Regions from separate parts of the Arthrobacter sp. TmT3-37 genome, predicted to be linked through region 2. Evidence: riboswitches for the same ligand, from Rfam matches in the RefSeq annotation. Region 2 holds a riboswitch; each other region holds the start of a gene.
The links. Region 2 has a riboswitch for S-adenosylmethionine ahead of ACX80U_RS16590 (bifunctional o-acetylhomoserine/o-acetylserine sulfhydrylase). Riboswitches for the same ligand answer to the same signal wherever they lie in the genome.
Positions count from the first base shown of each region.

Region 1: another riboswitch for S-adenosylmethionine. It lies ahead of ACX80U_RS06270 (AmiS/UreI family transporter); the one in region 2 lies ahead of ACX80U_RS16590 (bifunctional o-acetylhomoserine/o-acetylserine sulfhydrylase).
Region 3: another riboswitch for S-adenosylmethionine. It lies ahead of ACX80U_RS07975 (ABC transporter substrate-binding protein); the one in region 2 lies ahead of ACX80U_RS16590 (bifunctional o-acetylhomoserine/o-acetylserine sulfhydrylase).

Region 1 covers NZ_JBTNDU010000003.1:259,546-262,811, forward strand. Annotated here, with positions in the region: gene ACX80U_RS06265 (acyl-CoA dehydrogenase family protein) at 1-573, opposite strand, end outside; gene ACX80U_RS06270 (AmiS/UreI family transporter) at 669-1,286, opposite strand; SAM riboswitch class IV at 1,326-1,437, opposite strand; gene pdxS (pyridoxal 5'-phosphate synthase lyase subunit PdxS) at 1,676-2,590, shown strand; gene ACX80U_RS06280 (GNAT family N-acetyltransferase) at 2,839-3,266, opposite strand, start outside.
Region 2 covers NZ_JBTNDU010000017.1:43,546-46,811, forward strand. Annotated here, with positions in the region: gene ACX80U_RS16580 (DUF1540 domain-containing protein) at 1-200, shown strand, start outside; gene ACX80U_RS16585 (VOC family protein) at 278-919, opposite strand; SAM riboswitch class IV at 1,063-1,179, shown strand; gene ACX80U_RS16590 (bifunctional o-acetylhomoserine/o-acetylserine sulfhydrylase) at 1,261-2,580, shown strand; gene metX (homoserine O-acetyltransferase MetX) at 2,587-3,266, shown strand, end outside.
Region 3 covers NZ_JBTNDU010000004.1:191,948-195,213, forward strand. Annotated here, with positions in the region: gene ACX80U_RS07970 (amino acid ABC transporter permease) at 1-567, opposite strand, end outside; gene ACX80U_RS07975 (ABC transporter substrate-binding protein) at 578-1,495, opposite strand; SAM riboswitch class IV at 1,660-1,777, opposite strand; gene ACX80U_RS07980 (aminodeoxychorismate lyase) at 1,885-2,763, opposite strand; gene yjfF (galactofuranose ABC transporter, permease protein YjfF) at 2,821-3,266, opposite strand, start outside.

The DNA of each region.
Region 1 (3,266 bases), on a different contig from region 2:
GTGCGTGCTGACCACCGCGATGACCTTGACACCGTTGTCCGTCCGCTGGGCGAACGTGTCGATCCAGTCCGCGAAGATGCTGCCGGTCGAGTAGTACTTCGTGCCGCTGATGCGGAAGTCGCCGTGGGTGCTGCCCGGGTCCGGGCTCACCTTGGTGATCACGTCACCGATGGTGACGGTGCCGACCTCCGTCCAGGAGTTGCCCACGATCTCGCCGTCCACGAAGCGCTGGAGCCATACGTCGCGCTGGGGACCGGCGGACACGAGGCGGTCCTCGACGAACGCGAAGTGGGCGCGCAGCGCCTGGGGGATGTTCGAATCGGCGGCGGCCAGTTCGGTGAGGAGGCGGAACAGCTGCGGGAGCGAGGCGCCGAACCCGCCGGCGGCGACCGGTACCCGCAGCGCCCCGAATCCGGCGTCGATCAGGGCGCGGATCTCCTTCCGGGGGAGCTCGTGCTCCTGTTCGCGGCGCGATGCGCCGTCCGCGATGCGTGCGAAGAGGGGCCGGAAGCGGGCCGCGAGGAGTTCGTAGTCGGCGTCCGCGGTGGGATGGGTGTGCGTCAGGGTGGTCATGGTGGGCCTTCCGATCGGGCTGGGAGTGGGGCTGGGAGTGGGGCTGGGAGTGGGGCTGGGGGGAGAGGTGGCAGGACGGGAGCGGGGCGAGGAGATCAGGCGTGGACGGCGACCCGGGGGGCGGCCGCCCTCGCCGTACGGGAACCGGCGACGCCGGCGCCGACGAACAGTGCGCCGATGACGGCCGCGGCGGCGACGGCGGAGGCTCCGCCGGCCGGCCAAGCCCCGTTGAGGCCGAGGACGGCGGGGATCACGGTGCTGGCGGTTCCGACCAGGATCGCGCTCCAGCCGGTGACCCGGGCGAGGCGGACGGCGTCGAGGGCGAGGATCAGGAAGAACAGACCCCACAGCACCGCCCACGCGAGCCAGAGCACCGAGCCGAGCGGGTCGGTGTCCAGCGACGTGGCCGCGAAGACGACGGCGAGCACGGCGACGAGCCCGCAGAACCAGCCGACGCCGGCGGAGCCCAGGCCCGCGACGGAGCCGAGACCCACGTACAGGTAGGTGAGCCCGAAGAGGAAGATCCCGCTCGCCGTGCTGAACGCGGCAGGATCCGGCGCCCCGGTCGCTGCGACGACCGTTGCGAGGACGAGCTGGAGCACACCGACCGCGAGATTGAGGAATCCCGCGTCCCGTGGCGGGACCCGGCCGAGGAGGCCGAGTCCGTTGATCAGAAGGGCTGCTCCCGAGAGCAGCAGGCAGATGTACGACATGGATGTCCCATCGACGGGACGCGGAACCGCTGGAGGTCCGCGCCGTGCTTGCCCCGCGCTGATGCACGGGGCCGGATCTTCACCTGGGGCACCCCGCCACGGAGGGGGTTGCCGTCCGACGAGCCAGGGCTTCGCGTCGGAACTCTTGATCTGTGGCTCCGAGCGTAGGCGGCATATCGTCCGCTTTCCAGCAGGACGACGCGGCATTCCGCCGCGTGACGCCGTGTGACGCTGCCGCATCGCTGCCGGATCGCTGCCGTGCGCGGTCCCGCGCCGGGGTCCGGAGCCCGCGGGAACGGCCGGGACCGGGGCGGCGGCCGCGACCGGAAGGGCGTCCTGCGGCGGCGTATCATGAAGGGTCAGCTTTTATCTACCTTTAGGGGCAAGTCGTGTCCACCGTTGAAGACAATTCGGCAACCACAGCACAGACCGGCGGCAACCGGGTCAAGCGCGGGATGGCCGAAATGCTCAAGGGCGGCGTCATCATGGATGTCGTCACAGCAGAGCAGGCCCGCATCGCCGAAGACGCCGGTGCGGTAGCGGTCATGGCGCTCGAACGGGTTCCCGCGGACATCCGCGCCCAGGGCGGCGTGTCCCGCATGAGCGATCCCGACATGATCGACAGCATCATCGAGGCCGTCTCCATCCCGGTCATGGCCAAGGCCCGGATCGGCCACTTCGTGGAGGCGCAGGTCCTGCAGTCCCTCGGGGTCGACTACATCGACGAGTCCGAGGTCCTCACGCCCGCCGACTACGCGAACCACATCGACAAGTGGAAGTTCACCGTCCCCTTCGTCTGCGGTGCGACCAACCTCGGTGAGGCACTGCGGCGCATCACCGAGGGCGCTGCGATGATCCGCTCGAAGGGCGAGGCCGGCACCGGCGACGTCTCGAACGCTACGATGCACATGCGCACCATCCGCGCGGAGCTGAACCGCCTCTCCTCCATGGCCGAGGACGAGCTGTACGTCGCCGCGAAGGAACTCCAGGCGCCCTACGAGCTGGTGAAGGAGGTCGCCTCCGCCGGTCGACTCCCCGTGGTCCTGTTCACCGCCGGCGGCATCGCGACCCCGGCGGACGCGGCCATGATGATGCAGCTCGGCGCGGACGGCGTCTTCGTCGGCTCCGGCATCTTCAAGTCGGGCAACCCGGCCGAACGCGCCAACGCGATCGTCCAGGCGACCACGTTCCACGACGATCCGGACATGATCGCCAAGGTCTCGCGCGGTCTGGGCGAGGCCATGGTCGGCATCAACGTCGACGAGATCCCGCAGCCGCACCGCCTCGCCGAGCGCGGCTGGTAGCAGCACAGCACGGGCAGTGCAGAGGAACGCGGCCGGCAGCCCCCGGTCCTCTGCCGTTTCCCGCGGCGACGGCGTCAGTGCCTCGCGGGGCCTCGCGGTCCCCGAGGAGGTCCCCGAGGATGTCCTCGGCCGTCGCCCCGAACGCCCGGGCGCGGTCCCGCCGGGACCGGGCCCACGCACCTCCGACATCACCGTCGGCGGGGGGACGCGGCTCGGCTGTCATGCGTCCACCGTCGGGCCGCAGCCGGTCAGAGGTGCAGCGCGTAGGTCCTGCCGCGGCCGAGCAGTGTGAAGCCCCGCTTCGAGAAGAACTCGTAGCCCTGCGGTGTGGCGTTGACGGCGAGGTCCACCGCACCGGCCTGCAGTGCGGCCCGCGCCGTGGCGCTCAGCAGGGCCGTGGCGAGCCCGCGCCGCTGGTGGTCCGGGAGCACCTCGAGGTTGCGGACACCGCCGAGGCGTCGCAGGCCCGTGACGCCGGACGGGTAGAACGAGTACGCGGCTCCGGAGATGCTGCCGCCTTCCCCACTCCGTGTCACGGCATGCCACGCCTGCCGCGGCTGGGAGCGGACCACCCGCAGCTCCTGTTCCAGCGGACCCGAGTAGTCGGGTACGTCGGTGGCGAGGACGGCGTGGTCGTCCCCGGGCACGACCACGGCGGCCGCGGGTGCCGCCATCC
Region 2 (3,266 bases):
CGGGCAGCGAGGAACACGCGTCCTGCGCCACGTTCATCGACACGTCCATCAGCGGCGGACTGCCCAAGATGCTCGCGCACGTCGGAGCGTGCCAGCGATCCGAGTGCAGCTACAACCACGACCTGCTGTGCAGCGCCCCGGCCGTCAAGGTGGGCCCCGGCGCCGAGGCCGCGGACTGCCTGACCTACACCCACGCCTGATCACTCCTCACCACAGCAGCGACACAGCAGAAGGGACCGGACATCATGTCCGGTCCCTTCTGCGTCCGCGGCGGAGGTCAGATCTCGATCCGGCCGTCGGCGGTCTCGAAGGTCACGGACATGATGCCCGGGGTTCCGTTGGGTGCGATCCACTGGACCTGGACGCCGTCGAGCGTCTCCTCGACCTCCGTGCCGAGCCATTCCGTGACGCGCTCGGACGAGCCGGCGATGGTGAGGCAGTCCAGCTTGACCGTTGCAGGACGGGCCTTCGACGGGTGCAGGGACTCGGTGCCCTCGTCCCAGCGGAGCAGATAGGGCACCTGCGGATCCGCGATGAGGCCCTTGATGCCGATCTGCTGCCAGGTCAGCTCCTGGCCGTCCGGGAACTTGCGGTTGCCGGGAACCGCACCGCGGCCGAGCCGCTCCTCGAAGGGTCCCAGGTCGTCGACGGCGACGCACCAGCCCATCCAGCCTCCACCGGCCTCGGAACGCGCCCGCACGGCCTGGCCGAACGGCGCCTTGTCCGACGCGGGGTGGTTGAGGACCTCGACGACCTCCAGGTACTGGCCGTTGACCAGCGGGAAGATCATGTTGCGGGTGCCGAAGCGGGGGTGCACACCGCCCTTCACCGGTTCCATGCCGAGCCTGGCCGAGATCCGGTCGGCGGTCGCAGCAAGTCCATCGGGTTCGCAGGCATAAGAGACGTGGTCCAGGCGCATGCCGATATTTTGGCACTAAGTGATCTGCGTCTCGACTAAGGCTTGCCTTACCCGTTCGACCGACCGCAGAAGGGGGTGAGCCGCTCCTTCACGGAGGGTCACACGGGTTGCCGGATGCGCCCCGATGGGCTTTCATGAATGCAGGTCATGAGTGCCAGCACGAAGCCCCGGCTTGCTGGCCGGCAACCCTCCAACCGCGGTGGGGTGCCCCGGGTGAAGACCAGGTTCGGCGCCACACCGGCGCCGTGCAAGCGCGGGCTCCTGCGGGCCCGGTCTCCTGGAACGGCGTCCACCGACGGGAGCATCGGAACCCGGCCGAGCCCCTTCCTACAGGGAGCACCATGTCCGACGATTGGTCCTTCGAGACACGCCAGATCCACGCCGGCCAGGTGCCGGACACCGCCACGGGAGCGCGTGCGCTGCCCATCTACCAGACGTCGTCATTCGTCTTCCCGAGTGCCGAGAGCGCCGCGAACCGGTTCTCGCTGACGGAACTCGCGCCCATCTACACGCGCATCGGCAATCCCACGCAGGAAGCGGTGGAGACGCGGATCGCGAGCCTCGAGGGCGGCGTCGGCGCGCTGCTCCTGGCCTCCGGCCAGGCGGCGGAGACCTTCGCGGTGCTGAACATCGCCGAGGCGGGTGACCACATCGTGGCGAGCCCGAGCCTCTACGGCGGCACGTACAACCTCTTCAAGCACACGCTGAAGAGGTTCGGCATCGAGACGACCTTCGTCGAGGACCCCGACGACCTCGAGCAGTGGCGCGACGCCGTCCGGCCGAACACCAAGCTCTTCTTCGGGGAAGTCGTGTCCAACCCACGGCAGGACGTCCTGAACATCGAGGGCATCAGCGCCGTCGCCCACGAGAGCGGGATCCCCCTGATCGTGGACAACACGCTGTCCACGCCGTACCTGATCCGGCCCATCGAATGGGGCGCCGACATCGTGGTGCACTCCGCGACGAAGTACCTCGGGGGCCATGGCAATGCCATCGCCGGCGTCATCGTCGATTCGGGGAACTTCGACTTCGCCCAGTACCCCGAGCGCTTCCCGGGCTTCAACAGCCCGGACGAGAGCTACCACGGACTCGTCTACGCGCGGGACCTCGGTGTCGGCAGCGCCCTCGGCGCGAACCTCGCCTACATCCTCAAGGCCCGCGTCCAGTTGCTGCGCGACCTCGGCTCGTCCGTGTCGCCGTTCAACGCCTTCCTCATCGCGCAGGGCCTGGAGACCCTCAGCCTGCGCGTGGAGCGCCACGTGCAGAACGCCCAGGCCGTCGCCGAGTGGCTCGAGGGGCACGACGACGTCGAGCGCGTCTCCTATGCGGGCCTCGCCTCGAGTCCCTGGTACGAACGCGGCAGGAAGTACGGGCGGAACAACGGCACGGGCGCGATCGTCAGCTTCGACATCGTCGGGGGACTCGAGGCCGGCAAGCGCTTCGTCGACGGGCTGGAACTCCACTCGCACGTCGCGAACGTGGGCGATGTGCGCTCGCTCGTGATCCACCCGGCGTCCACGACCCACAGCCAGCTGGGGGCGGAGGCGCAGCTGACCGCCGGAGTGCGCCCGGGCCTCGTGCGCCTCTCCGTGGGCCTCGAGAACATCACCGACATCCTCGCCGACCTCGACGCGGGCTTCCGCGCCGCCAAAGGAGCCTAGCCCTTCGTGACGACCTACCCTCCTGCTCCGCTGCACCCCGGGATCGACGGCGCACGCCCTCCGGGGGACGGGCTCCTGCGCATCGCGCCGATCGGTCCGCTGGCCCTGGAGACGGGCGGCACGCTGCCGGACGTGCAGCTCGCCTTCGAGACCTGGGGCCGGCTGAACCGGGACGGGTCGAACGCCGTGCTCGTGCAGCATGCCCTGACCGGCAGCTCGCACGTGGCACGCGGCGACTCGGAGGAGGAGGGCTGGTGGGATTCGCTCGTGGGTCCCGGCCGCACGGTGGACACCGACCGGTACTTCGTGGTGTCGATCAACATGCTGGGAGGCTGCTACGGCTCGACGGGGCCGGCCAGCCTCGCGCCCGACGGGACGCCGTGGGGTTCGCGCTTCCCCCTGATCACCATCCGGGACTCCGTCCGGGCCGAGGCCCTGCTGGCCGACCGGCTCGGCATCGGCCGGTGGCACTCGGTCCTCGGCGGCTCGATGGGCGGGGCGCGCGCCCTCGAATGGGCACTCATGTATCCGCAGCGCGTTCAGCGCTGCGCCGTCATCGCCTGCACCGCCGCCAGTTCGGCCGAACAGATAGCGTTCGCCCAGGCCCAGGTGCAGGCGATCCGGCTCGATCCCGCCTACCGCCGCGGCGACTACTACGACGGTGCCCCTCCGGAGGCGGGCCTCGG
Region 3 (3,266 bases), on a different contig from region 2:
GAGCTCGCGTTCACTGGCGACGAGGCCGATGAAGTAGATGAGCGACGACTCCTTGATGAGCGAGATGAACTGGTTGACCAGGGCGGGCAGCACGCGCCGCACGCCCTGGGGCACCACCACGAGCTGCATGGATGCGCCGTAGCTGAAGCCCAGCGCACGCGAGGCCTCCAGCTGACCCTTCTCCACGCTCTGGATGCCGGAGCGGAAGATCTCCCCGATGTAGGCCGAGGCGATCAGCGACAGGGCGAGGATGCCCAGCGGGTAGGGGCTGGTGCTGCCCGTGACCTGCCGGAGGATGGGACCGAGGCCCAGTCCGATGAGCAGGATGATCACGACGGCGGGGAGGCCGCGGAAGATGTCCGTGTAGATGCGTGCGATCCACCGGAGCACCCGGTTGCGGGAGATCCCCATGATCGCGAGGAGCATGCCGACGATCGTCCCGATGATCCCCGAGGCCAGGGCGAGCAGGAGGGTGTTGGGCAGTCCGACGGTCAGGAGGTCCGGCAGGACCGCGGCCATCGCCTCCCAGTCGAAGAACGTCTTGCCGAGCTGTTCGAGGGCATCCATGCAGGGCCGGCTACTTTACGTCCACGGCTTTGCTGCCGGGCTTCCAGTCGGTGGGCATCTCGCGGTCCGGGTACCACTCCTTGGTGAGCTCGGACCAGGTGCCGTCGGCGATCACCGCGTCGAGGCCCGCGTTGAGGGCGTCGATGAGGGGCTGGTTGTCGCTGTTGACCGCGTACGCCGTGAAGTTCTCCGTGTTGATGATGGTCTCGGCGATCGTGGTGTCGTCGCCCTCCTTCACCTGGCCGGTGGCCTGCTGCGACGGGGCGACCCAGGCGTCCACCTGCCCGTTCTTCACGTTGGCGTACACCGTGTTGTAGTCCGGGAAGCGCACGGGCTCGAGGCCGAGGGTATTGGAGACGTAGTCGTCCTGGACGGTGCCCTGGACCACGCCGATGCGGGTGCTCTCCGAGAGGGAGTCGAAGCCGCTCACCGAGGAGCCGTTCTTCGTGACGACGGCCATGTAGCCGAAGTCGTAGCCGTTGGTGAAGCCGACGTTCTCGCGGCGGGCCGCCGTCGTCGAGATCGAGGAGGACCCGACGTCGAACTGCTTGTTCTGGACCTGCGCGAGGAGGGCGGAGAAGTCGGTGGAGGCGAACTCGACCTCGAGGTCGAGCTTCTCGCCGATGGCGCGCAGCAGTTCGTTGTCGTAGCCGGTGAAGACACCGTCCTCGAGGAAGATGTTCGGCGGGGCGTCCGAGAGCGTGCCGACGCGCAGGGTGCCGTCGGTGATGAGGCCGAGCCCGGACGTGTCGATCTCGTCGATCGGCGTGGTGTCCTCGGTGGTGTACTGGTCGAGCGACTGCTGGTCGCTGCCGGCCAGGGCGTCGGCGGATTCGGTGGGCGTGCTTCCGCTGTCACTGCCGCAGGAGACGGTCAGGGCGAGGAGCGGCACGGTGAGTGCAGCGAGGACCTTGCGGGAGATGTTCATGGTGTCCTTCATTTCGATGCCGGCCCGGGTGCGGGCGCTGGGTGTTCGGGGATGCCGGATGGCGGCAGGGGGAGGCTGCTGGCTGCTGGGTGACACGCTCGCTGTTCTGGGCTGTGCGCGCTGTGGCGGTGGTGTCCTCCGTCTACCTCGGGACAGGCCGCACGACGCCGTACTTGCCAACCGGGGGACTTGGCCCGGCGGCCGAATCTTCACCTGGAGCACCCCACTACGGGAGAGGGTTGCTGTCCAGCCGGCCAGGGCCGATGGCTGGAACTCTTGATTTCAGGAAAACGGTAGGGCAGCACGAAGCGTCGGGTCAAAACGCGGATGCCGGGAAAGTGGTGTTTGACGTAGCAAAGGGCCCCGGAGGGGCCCTTTTGTGGTGGAGATTACACGAAACGATCCACCAGTCCGGTGAGTTCTGCGGTCAGGGCGGCGGAGGTCCGGAGCTCCGTGCCGTCCAGCGAGAGGACCGGCGCGAGGAGCCGGATGCTCGAGATCAGCCACACGGCGTCGGCGTCGAGGAGGTGGTGCGGTTCCAGCGGTCCGTAGCCGAGCTCCCACCCCTGTTCCCGGGCTGCGGCGAACAGTGCGCTCTGGGAGGTGCCCGCCAGGATGCCGCTCTCGAGCTGCGGCGTGAGGAGCGTCTTCCGACCGTCGCGGTCGTACGCGAGGAGCACGGTGGAGGTGGGGCCCTCGAGGACCTTCCCGTCCGAGGAGATGAAGATGACGTCGTCGGCGCCGTGCGCCTTCGCATGGCGGATGGCGGCCATGTTGACGGCGTAGGAGAGCGTCTTCGCCCCCATCAGCAGCCAGGGAGCACGCTGCGCCACCGTGCTGTCGTAGCCGCGCTCGAGGAACAGCACCTTCAGGCCTGCCTCCCGCTGCGCCAGGGTCGACGCCGGAACGGGTGCCACCGAGACCCAGGCCGTGGCCCGGCCGGCACCCTCGACGCCGCGGGTGGCGACGAGCTTCACGACGGCATGGTCCTCACCCGGTTCCGCTGCCGAGAACTCCCGCAGGCCGGTGCGGATGGCACGGCTCCAGGCCTCGGCGTCGGGCACCGACAGGTCGAGGGCCGCGGCCGACGACGCGAGTCTCGCGAGGTGCGCCTGCTCCTTGCGGGGGGATCCTCCGACGGCGAGGAGCGATTCGAAGATGCCGTCACCGCGGGTGGCGCCCAGATCGGTGGCCAGGAGCTGCGGCTGGGACGCGTCGACGACCCTGCCGTCGTCGTGGGCCGGGTCGAGGAACACGAGAACAGTCATGCGCTCCAGCGTATCGGCTGGGTCGCGGGAGCGGGGCGGACCGGTGCGGCGGGGCCGTCAGGTGAGTCTGGCCTTCCGCGTGAAGAGTTTCTGCAGCAGGATGAAGGCGAGGAGAAGCGCGCCGATCACGATGCGCGTCCACCAGGAACTCAGCGTCCCCTCGTAGGAGATGAAGGTCTGGACGATGCCGAGGATGAGCACCCCGGCGAGGGAGCCGAGGACGTAGCCGTATCCTCCGGTGAGCAGCGTGCCGCCCACGACCACCGCGGCGATCGCGTCCAGTTCCAGGCCCGTGCCCGCCAGGCTGTACCCGGAAAGGCTGTAGAACGAGAAGAGGATCCCGGCCACCGCCGAGCACAGCCCGCTGATCCCGTAGACGAGGACCTTGGTCCGGGGGACGGCGAGTCCCATGAGCAGCGCCGAGGATTCGCCGCCGCCGATCGCGTACACCGTCCGGCCGAAGCGGGTCTGGTGCAGGACGTAGAAGGCGACGGCGACGACCA